Regions from separate parts of the Caldimonas brevitalea genome, predicted to be linked through region 1. Evidence: predicted binding sites of a transcription regulator. Region 1 holds the regulator's gene; each other region holds the start of a gene.

Region 1 (3,252 bases):
CCCGCACGAAATACCAGCCGAGCGGCGTCACCTGCAGGCCATCGTCCTCGAGGCTCAGCAGGCCCTGCTCGGCGAGCGGCGCCAGGCGATCGAGCTCAGTGGCGAAATAGCGCCGGAAGTCGAGCAGATAAGACGCCTCGATCGACTCGTACACCAGCCGGCCCTGGCACATCAGCGCCATGATCACGGCGCGCCGCACCAAGTCGTCGCGCTCCAGCGCCAGGCCCCGGTTGACCGGGAACTGGCGCTGCCGCAGCGCGTCGTAGTACTCGTCGAGCGTCTTGGCGTTCTGGCTGTAGCAGGGGCCGACCCGGCCGATCGCGGACACGCCCAGGCCGATCAGGTCGCAATCGGGTTGGGTGCTGTAGCCCTGGAAGTTCCGGTGCAGCCGCCCTTGCCGCTTGGCCACCGCCAAGGCGTCGGTCTCGAGTGCGAAGTGGTCCATCCCGATGTAGGCATAACCGGCGGCGCTGAAGCTGGAGATGGCGGCCGCCAGCATGCCGACCTTGTCTACCGGAGGCGGCAGATCGGCTGCGGCGATGCGTCGCTGCGGCTTGAAGCGCTGCGGCAGATGGGCGTAGGCATACAGCGCGATGCGATCGGGCCGCAAGGACTGCACCTGTTCCAACGTACGGGCGAACGACTCGGAGGTCTGGCGCGGCAGCCCGTAGATCAGGTCGACATTGATCGAGTCGAAACCGATCTGGCGCGCCGCCGTCATCAGTTGGGCGACGCTCTCATAGGACTGGACCCGGTGCACTGCCTTCTGCACGTCGGGGTCGAAATCCTGGACGCCGAAGCTGAGTCGGTTGAAGCCGAGCCGCGCCAGATGTCGCAGCCGCTCGGCGTCGACCGTGCGCGGATCCACTTCGATCGAGTACTCGCCTCCCGGCACCAGCCGGAACGACGAGCGCAGCCGGTTCATCACCCGCTCCAGTTCGGCATCGCTCAGAAACGTCGGGCTGCCGCCGCCGAAATGCAATTGCGACACGGCTTGCTCGCGCCCGAGCACCGCCACATGCAGGTCGATCTCGGTTTCCAGCGCGTCCAGGTATTCGGTGGCGCGATCGTGGTGGCGCGTGATGACCTTGTTGCAGGCACAGTAGTAGCACACCGACTCGCAGAACGGCACATGCACATAAATCGACAGTGGCGCGAGCGATCCCGCCGCGGCGCCCACGCCCGCGGCACGCTGGCGCAAGGCCTGTTCGTAGTCCGTGGCGGTGTAGGCCTCGACGAAGCGATCCGCAGTGGGATAAGAGGTGTAACGAGGGCCGGGCACGTCGAAACGCGAGAGCATCTCGTGGGACAGGACAAGGGGGGCAGCGGCAGCAGGCATGTGAAGCACTGTGCCGAAAACGGACCGCGCACGCCTTGATATGGCTCAAGCCGGCGGCCGGGCGCACAGAGAACAATTCCGACATCCTTTGAGGAACGTCATGCCGCTCGAAACCCGACCTGCCCTGCCCGCCTCACCCGCCGGTGCTGCCCCCGATGCCGCCGACTGTGCCGCGCCTGCTACATCTTCAGCCGCGCCGGCAGCTCCTGCCGGCGCCGCCGCCTCCGGGAGCGTGCGATCGCGCGTCGTGACGACCGCCCCGATGAAGCTGAACGAGCTCAAGGTCGCGTGCTCCAGCTGCAACCTGCGCGAGCTGTGCCTGCCGGTCGGCTTCGGGCGCGACGACCTGACACGGCTGGACGCGCTCGTCGCGTCTCGCAAGACCGTCAAGCGGGGCGACGCCCTCTTCCACGCCGGCGACCCGTTCCAATCGCTGTACGCGGTGCGCACCGGCTTCTTCAAGACCTGCGTCTCGTCCGAAGACGGCCGCGACCAGGTGACCGGCTTCCAAATGGCTGGCGAGTTGCTGGGCCTGGACGCCATCAGCCAGGACCGTCACACCTGCGACGCGATCGCCCTCGAAGACGCGCAGGTGTGCCAGATTCCCTATTCCCAGCTCGAGTCGCTGTCGCGCGAGTTCACCGAGTTGCAGCACTCGTTCCACAAGATCATGAGCCGCGAGATCGTGCGCGACCACGGCGTCATGCTGCTGCTCGGCAGCATGCGCGCCGAGGAGCGCCTCGCCGCCTTCTTGCTGAACCTGACGCAGCGCCTGGCCGCGCGCGGCTTTTCGCCGACGTCGCTGGTGCTGCGCATGACACGCGAAGAAATCGGCAGCTACCTCGGCCTCAAGCTCGAGACCGTCAGCCGCACCTTCTCGAAGTTCCAGGAAGACGGCGTGCTGGAAGTCAAGCAGCGGCACATCCGGGTGCTCGACCTGGACGCCCTGCACGCCCTGCTCAACAGCAGCAGCGCCTGCTGAGGCGGTATCCCTCGGGCAACGTCGGGGCCTGGGCGCACCTAGCGCTCGGCCTTCAGCCCTCACGCCTCAGCGCGTTTCCTTCCCGAGGGTGGCCCCGCACCGCGTGGGTGCCGGGCGCGTCGCCCTCTTCCCTCGTCCCGCTTCAAAAAAACCGCTGACGCCTGCATGCGCCGCGGCTGCCGGCGACAACCGGCGTCAGCGCGCCGCCGGCCCTTCCTTGACGCACTCGCGCGGACGAGCGTCCGGCGGCATCGGGCAGCGCTGCGTTTCAAACGGCGACGCCGACAACAACGTGGTCAACGCGCTCGACAGCGCGCACAGCGCCCAGAACGCGAAAAAAGCCAGCGTGTAGATCGCCGAGCGCGACAGCGCCAGCGACTCCCCACCCAGCCCCCGCAGGTCGTCCGGGTCGACCACGGCAAACACCAGCATCTCGGTCACGCCAGCCACCAGAAACGCCGGCCAGGCGATCCACATCAGGCGTTGTCTCATCGCCCCTCCCGCGCTCAGCGGCCCTGTTGCCCGTCAGGGCTGGGCGTGGCGGCGTGGTTGCGCGCCTGCATCGCCGGCCGCAAAGCCTCCGGCACCGCCGCGGCGGCGGCCTGGGCGTCGCGCTGCAACTGCAGCGTTTTGTTGATTTCCAGCCCGCGGCGGTAGTAGTCCTCGGTCAGCACCGGGTCGGGCCGCGTCACGGCCAGCACGATGGTGGCCACACCGGCCAGTACCACCGCGGTAGGACCGCCCACCACCAGCCACATCATCGGTTCGCGCCACCAGGAGGTGGACGCAGGCACGACGCTGGCGGTCGCAAGGTTGGTTTTCATCTCGGGCTCCTCGGATGCCGTGCGTCAGCGCGGCACCAAAAATGTCGACTTCTCGGTCACGGTGCTGGCCGGCATGCCGGTGTCGCCCGTGCGCTCGATCACGAATT
Region 2 (3,252 bases), 2.7 Mb from region 1:
AAGCCTGGACGGTGATCGCCTCGACCTTCGGCGGCCTGCTGCTGGTCATCTCCGCCTTCATCCTCGTGTTCATCCTGGCCAGGGCCCACAGGACGCCCAAAACGGCGCCGCCGCCGTTCACGTTCAGCCTCGAGGCCCATCCCGGTGGCCGCACCCCGGCGCTGCTGAACGGATACGCGCTCTGGCTGGCGATGATGATCGGCCTGACCCTCGTCAACTACGGCTTCCCCATTGCCCAGCTCGCGTCGCTCAAGGAAGCCTCCGTCCCCGTCATTCCGATCGGGAGCCGCTGATGGACCGGCACGCCCGCGTTTTCTCCTGGTCGAACCGCGGTTTTCGCTGGAGCGTCGTCTCGCTCGTCCTGTTGACCGTCGTCTCGTTGCTCGTCGGTTTCGTCTGGCTGCCGTCGGTCCACCCCGACTTCACGGCCCAGGGGCTGTGGGCCGCGATCTGTCGGGCCGCGGGCGTGCCCAGCCGCTGGTATGAAGACACGTCGGCGCAACAGCCGGCCGTGGCCAGCCACGTCGTGCTCGAACGCAACATGGCGCGGGTCACCGACGCCGGGTCGGTCGGCCGCGGCGCGACCCTGGCGCTGAACTGCACGATGTGCCACGGTGCCCAAGGCATGAGCACTTCCAACGCGCCCAACCTCGCCGGACAGTACCCCGAGGTCATCATCAAGCAGCTGATGGACTACCAGTCGGGCAAGCGGGTCCACGCGCTGATGCAAGGCCTGGCAGCGCCCCTGAGCGAGGAGAACATCCGCGATCTCGCGGCCTACTACGCGTCGTTGCCGAAGGCCCGCACCGCTCCCACCTTCTACGATGAATCGCTGCCCGCCCTGGTGCGGGTGGGCGCACCGCTGCGCAACATCGCACCTTGCATCTCCTGCCACGGCGGCGTCGATCAGAAGTTCGGCGCACCGTGGATAGAAGGGATGCCCAAGGACTACCTGGTGGGCCAGTTGCACGCCTTCCGCACCGGTGCTCGCGGCAATGACGTACAGGGGCAGATGCGCGCCGTCGCGCGCACGATGACCGACCAGGAGATCCAGGAAGTGTCGGAGTTCTACGCCCGCAAAGCGGCGGCGGCAGGCGTCCAGGGTCATTGACTGGTCGTGCACGCGATATTCGCGCCGGCGGGCCTTGTTCACGCGCGATTATTCTTTCCATATTCATCCGACCGCCCGGTCCCGATTCTGTTTTCTGCGCCGCGACGCAACCGGGTTGTATTCGCCGCTGTTGTGCAGCGCGCCGCCTTTTAACAGTACACGGCGGCGCAGAAGGCGATCGACTGCCGCTCGCGCCTCATCTATAACGAATTTCGCTCATTCAAGCGAGCAGGGACGGCGCCGAAAACCGCAACAAGAATGGTCGGGCCTATATTCCTGTCTGAATGGAGCCGGCCGCCCCTCTCGTCGCCCCTGCTCGTCCACGGGGTGGTCCGAAGCAGGCGCTGACGCACCGCGAGTCAGATCCCTTGAGGACGGCTGCCCAGCCGGGCTTGCGAACGTGTTAACTTGTGGCAATCGAAACCCTGCTATCGATAGTGAATACACATGCCGCCAATAAGTGGCGGACGGAGTTTGATGCAGGGCAACATTCGGTTTATCGACCCAAAACGACACGGTGCGTAATTCTTATACTTTCCGTACCGGTTCAAAAGATCGGCGCCTCACGGGGGGCTGCCCCGCGAATGACCGTAAAAGGTATAAAAATGTTTGCCCGCGTCCTTGCCCCGATTCCCTTCGCCATTGCCGTGTTCGTCGGCGCTGCGATGGCAGGACCTTTGACCTCTGTCGCCCAAGCGGCACCGGCCACGGCCCAGAAAGAAGTCGTACGGCAATACACCCTGTCCACCGGCATGGCCGATGGCAAGATGGTTTATCTCGATGCCCAAGGGAAGGCGTCGAATCCGGTCCTGAAGGCCAATGTCGGCGACACGGTGGTACTCACCATCGGCAGCGGCGAAGGCGCACAACACGATATCGTGATCCCCGACCTGAAGGTCGCCTCGAAGAAGTTCGACAGCAGCACCGGTTCGGTGACGGTGCGGTTCAAGGCCAGCAAGCCCGGCCGGTTCACCTACTACTGCTCGATCCCGGGCCATCAGCAGATCGGCATGGAAGGTGTCCTGGAAGTCGCAGCGACGTCGGCGAGTCCCGCTGCCGCGGCGCCGGCAAGCAAGGCCGCCGTCGCCGCAGCGGCCGGCCCTGCGCTGGCCCTGGCGCCCGCAGCCGCCGATGCGGTCAGCATCACGATGGACCCGAACAGCGTGCCGCCGGCCATCGGCAAGCGGGCGCCGACGTTGGTCAAGTACCGCATCGACACCGTCGAACTGAATGGCAAGCTCGATGACGGCACCACCTTCAACTACTGGACCTTCGGCAGCAAGGTGCCGGGCCCGATGCTGCGCGTGAAGCAAGGCGACACGGTCGAGATGACGCTCGCGAACCACAAGAGCAGCAAGATGGTCCACTCGATCGACCTGCACTCGGTGACCGGCGGTCATGGCGGTGGTGCGGACACGCAAGTGGCACCCGGGCAGGAGAAGACGATCCGCTTCAAGGCGCTGAACCCGGGGCTCTACGTCTACCACTGCGCCACCCCGTCGGTGCCTCACCACATCTCCGCCGGCATGTACGGTCTCATCCTGGTGGAGCCGGAAGAGGGCCTGCCGCCGGTGGACCGGGAGTACTACGTGATGCAGGGTGACCTCTACACCGGCCGCGCGGCCGGCACCAAGGGCCACCACGAGTACAGCCCGGAACGCGCGAGCGACGAACTGCCGAGCTTCTACACCTTCAACGGCGCCGTCGGCTCGCTGACCAAAGAGTTCAAGATGACGGCCAAGGTCGGCGAGACGGTGCGGGTCTACTTCGGCGTCGGGGGCCCGAACAAGGTGTCGTCCTTCCACGTGATCGGCGAGATCTTCGACAAGGTCTACAGCGAAGGCTCGGTGTCGAGCGTGAAGAAAGACGTGCAGACCACCCTCGTCGCGCCCGGCGGTGCCACCATCGTCGACTTCAAGGTGAACTACCCGGGCAGCTACATCCTGGTGGACCATGCCCTGTCGCGCGTCGGCAAGGGTCTGGCCGGCATCCTGGAAGTGACCGGCGAACGTGATGTGGCCGTCTACGAGCCGGTGAGCCCGACGCAGACGGTCGCCCACCAGCACTGAGCGGGAGCAGCAGGACATGGCCGCCAAGAAGTTTCCCATCGTCCCGCTGCACCCCGAGCGCATTTGCTGGGG
Region 3 (3,252 bases), 1.8 Mb from region 1:
TCAAGGCGCGCGGCGTGATCTGCCACGACAGTCCCCACTTGTCCTTGCACCAGCCGCAGGCGCTTTCCTGGCCGCCGTTGCCGACAATCGCGTTCCACAAGCGGTCCGTTTCGGCCTGGTCGTCGGTCGCCACCTGGAACGAGAAAGCCTCGTTGTGCTTGAACGCGGGGCCTCCGTTCAAGCCGAGACAAGGGATGCCCATGACCGTGAACTCGACCGTCAAGACATCGCCCTGCTTGCCCGCGGGGTAGTCGCCAGGCGCGCGATAGACAGTGCCCACCGTGCTGTCGGGGAACGTCTCGGCGTAGAACTTGGCGGCGTCCAATGCGGTGCCGTCGTACCAAAGACAAATCGTGTTCTTGCTGACCATCTGGTTCTCCTGAGTTGGACAGACGTGCATACAAGCCCCGCGGGTGCCGGACGACTTCACCAACTTGCGTCCCGCAGGGCGGCGCGTGCGCGATCGGCCGCCACGGCGGCGGCGATCCATGGGCATCGTATGCGCAATGGGATCGAGCTGATGAAGGGTCTGGCGCGGAGTTGAGGGAATGCCGCCGCGTGAGCTTCGACGCTCTCTCAGCAGAGCGCGAGGCCCTGTTGGAAGAGCGCAAGATGCCTCTGCTGTCTCTTCATCCTCGCCTTGCTCCCGATCCGGGAGGCCGAGCCCGACCTTGCGCGGGCGGCTGGCACGGGCGGACCCCGCCGCGGCCACTCCCTCTCTTGGGGGAGATTCAGGGGGAGATCAGATGCGCTTCGGCCCGGCACTGGGTCCGTTTTGATTCGATGTTGACAACAAGGGGTACCTTCCGCCGCCTCCCTGCGACTCGCGACGCCTCCCGACGGCAAGACCTTGCCCGCTGCTTCAGCAGGCATCCGTGTCCGTTCGAGTTCACATACGGCCAAATGGAGTTGTTGAGCGTCAACCACCCAGCGTCGACACACCGCCGGGCACCTGTATGACGCCCGCATGAATAATTGCGGAAATCGATAGAAATTTGATTCGCATCGAAATCTACATTTCGATAGTCGACCCTCTTTCTGTCAGGTCTGCCAGCTGGTAAAGCACCTTCTAAAACCGTACCGTTACGTCAACAGTCGCGTTTCAAAAAAATTTCCAAGCAAGCCGGGGACAAAAGTCGCCACGCCGCTTTCGCTTGGCCGCGACGTATTCCGGCAGTACAGGCCCGCCTGTAGCAGTACAGGACCCACCGGTCATCGTTACTTTTTCAAGTCTCCGGTCGATCATTTTCGATCACCGGGCCCGGCCAGCTTTGGCCTTGTCGGAGGACCGCATATGCTCGGCGAATGCACGCCTCGGGATGACACCACGGATTCGTGGTACGCAAAAGCGACCGTCCGCCATACGCCGAGGATTTTCGCGCCCTCCGGGACGAACACTGAACTTGTCTATCCCACGGCACGCAGCTTTATCGTCGACCATCCGATCGTGCGATCGAAAGGCCCGGACGTTCGCTCCTTCATCCTCGCGCAGGCCGCCTACCAATTTCTGTACAACATCGCGTTGATGGAGACCAAGCTGGTCATTCGGGCGAGCCTGGCCGTCCTGCACCGGAACGCCGACGGCATCGACGATCAGCACAAGCTGGACGCGCTCACGGTGGTCATCGACGAGGGGTACCACGCGCACGTCGCGCTCGACTACATCCTGCAGTTCAAACAGCAAAGCGGTATTGCGCCAGTGCACCCGCCGGAGAGCACTCAAAAAATCGATGCGGTCGAAAGGGCTGCCGCTGTACTGCCCGTCGAACTCCATCCCGATTTCGAGTTGTTGGCCGTCACCCTCGCTGAAAACGTCGTGACCGAAGAAGTGGCCAACATGGGCCGGGAAAAAGACGTGGTCAAGTCGTTCGCGACCGTGATGAAAGATCACGTACGCGACGAGGGGCGCCATTCGAGTTATTTCGCCGAGCTGATGAAAGCACGGTGGCCACATTTATCGGAAGACACCCAAATGCAATTGGGCGCGGCACTCCCACATTTTCTGGAAGACTATCTCCACGTCGATCCGGAGCGACACGCCGAGAGACAGGTTCTGCAGGCTTGCGGTTTATTGCCGGATGAAATCGGCCCTGTCCTGGCGGATTCAGAGCAGGCGTTCACCGATTACCACACACAAGCCAGGCAAAAAACAACGTCGCGACTGCTTCGCCTGATTCGGCAGATCGGCGTTCTTGACGTCGAAACCAACCGGCAGCTGTTTGCCGAACGCGGTTACGCCATTTGACGATGCCGGGAGAACAGTATGTGCAAAACGCTGATTGTCGATAACTTCGACTCCTTCACCTACAACCTGTACCAATACATGGGAGAGGTGTGCGGCAGAGAACCGACCGTGGTCTTGAACACGGTGCCGCGCGCCAGTCTTGATCTCGACGACTACGACTGCATCATCATCTCGCCCGGCCCCGGCACACCTGCGCGGGCACAGGATGTGGGCCTCAGCGTGGCCCTGATCAAGGAAGCGCAGGTGCCCGTGCTCGGTGTCTGCCTCGGGCACCAATGTATGGCACATGTGCACGACATGGACATCGTTCATGCACCCGAGCCCGTGCACGGCCGGGTCAGCGCCATCCAGCACGACAACGACGGTGTATTCAAAGGGCTGCCGCAGAACCTGCGCGTGGTTCGCTACCACTCGTTGGTGGTCAAGCAGGTGAAGCCGCCCTTCAAGCTCACCGCATGGGGCGCTGACGGCATCGTGCATGGCATTCGGCATACAGAACGGCCCCTCCACGGCGTGCAGTTCCATCCCGAGTCGGTCTACACCGCTGCGGGCCTCGATCTGCTCCGCAACTTCCGCGACATCGCCGTCACGCACAAGCAGCAAGCCGCATTGAACGCGTGATGCTGCAAGACGGCGAACGTGCCCCACCCAGCAAGGAGCGAGCAGCGTGAACACGTTTCGACTCGAGTGCCGATCACTCGACGCATTTCCCGATCGCCCCGCGGTCTTTCGTGAACTGTTTCTTTCTTCACCACACAAGTTCTTTTTGGAGACCGGCGTCGCCAAGCCAGGCTTCGCGCGGTTCTCTTTCATGGGCGACGCGAGCGGCCCTTGGGCAGAGGTGCTGACCTACAACGCGACGAGCCGCGAGGTGACCGTGCTCAAAGGGCAGCACCGTGCCACCTCGACCATCGACAACATCTTCACGTTCCTCGATGAGCGACTGAAGAAACACAAGGTGGCAAGCCCGGAGCACCTGCCGTTCTCGTTCAACCTCGGCTATGTCG

What was found. The regulator FNR, encoded in region 1, switches genes on or off when oxygen is low (the NO sensors DNR and NnrR bind a similar motif). The targets are predictions, from matches to a motif close to TTGATNNNNATCAA.
Region 2: a site for FNR is predicted at 1,586-1,599, ahead of nirK (copper-containing nitrite reductase). Genes of this name have one in related genera too.
Region 3: a site for FNR is predicted at 996-1,009, ahead of AAW51_RS16895 (diiron oxygenase). Genes of this name have one in related genera too.

The regions. Positions count from the first base shown of each region.
Region 1 is NZ_CP011371.1:2,254,590-2,257,841, reverse strand. It holds gene hemN (oxygen-independent coproporphyrinogen III oxidase) at 1-1,339, opposite strand, end outside; gene fnr (fumarate/nitrate reduction transcriptional regulator Fnr) at 1,602-2,321, shown strand; gene AAW51_RS09830 (hypothetical protein) at 2,517-2,813, opposite strand; gene AAW51_RS09825 (FixH family protein) at 2,828-3,145, opposite strand; gene ccoG (cytochrome c oxidase accessory protein CcoG) at 3,170-3,252, opposite strand, start outside.
Region 2 is NZ_CP011371.1:4,939,580-4,942,831, forward strand. It holds gene AAW51_RS20820 (cbb3-type cytochrome c oxidase subunit I) at 1-293, shown strand, start outside; gene AAW51_RS20825 (c-type cytochrome) at 293-1,111, shown strand; gene nirK (copper-containing nitrite reductase) at 1,717-3,180, shown strand; gene AAW51_RS20835 (DUF3079 domain-containing protein) at 3,197-3,252, shown strand, end outside.
Region 3 is NZ_CP011371.1:4,025,564-4,028,815, forward strand. It holds gene AAW51_RS16890 (VOC family protein) at 1-370, opposite strand, end outside; gene AAW51_RS16895 (diiron oxygenase) at 1,295-2,245, shown strand; gene AAW51_RS30865 (anthranilate synthase component II) at 2,264-2,866, shown strand; gene pabB (aminodeoxychorismate synthase component I) at 2,913-3,252, shown strand, end outside.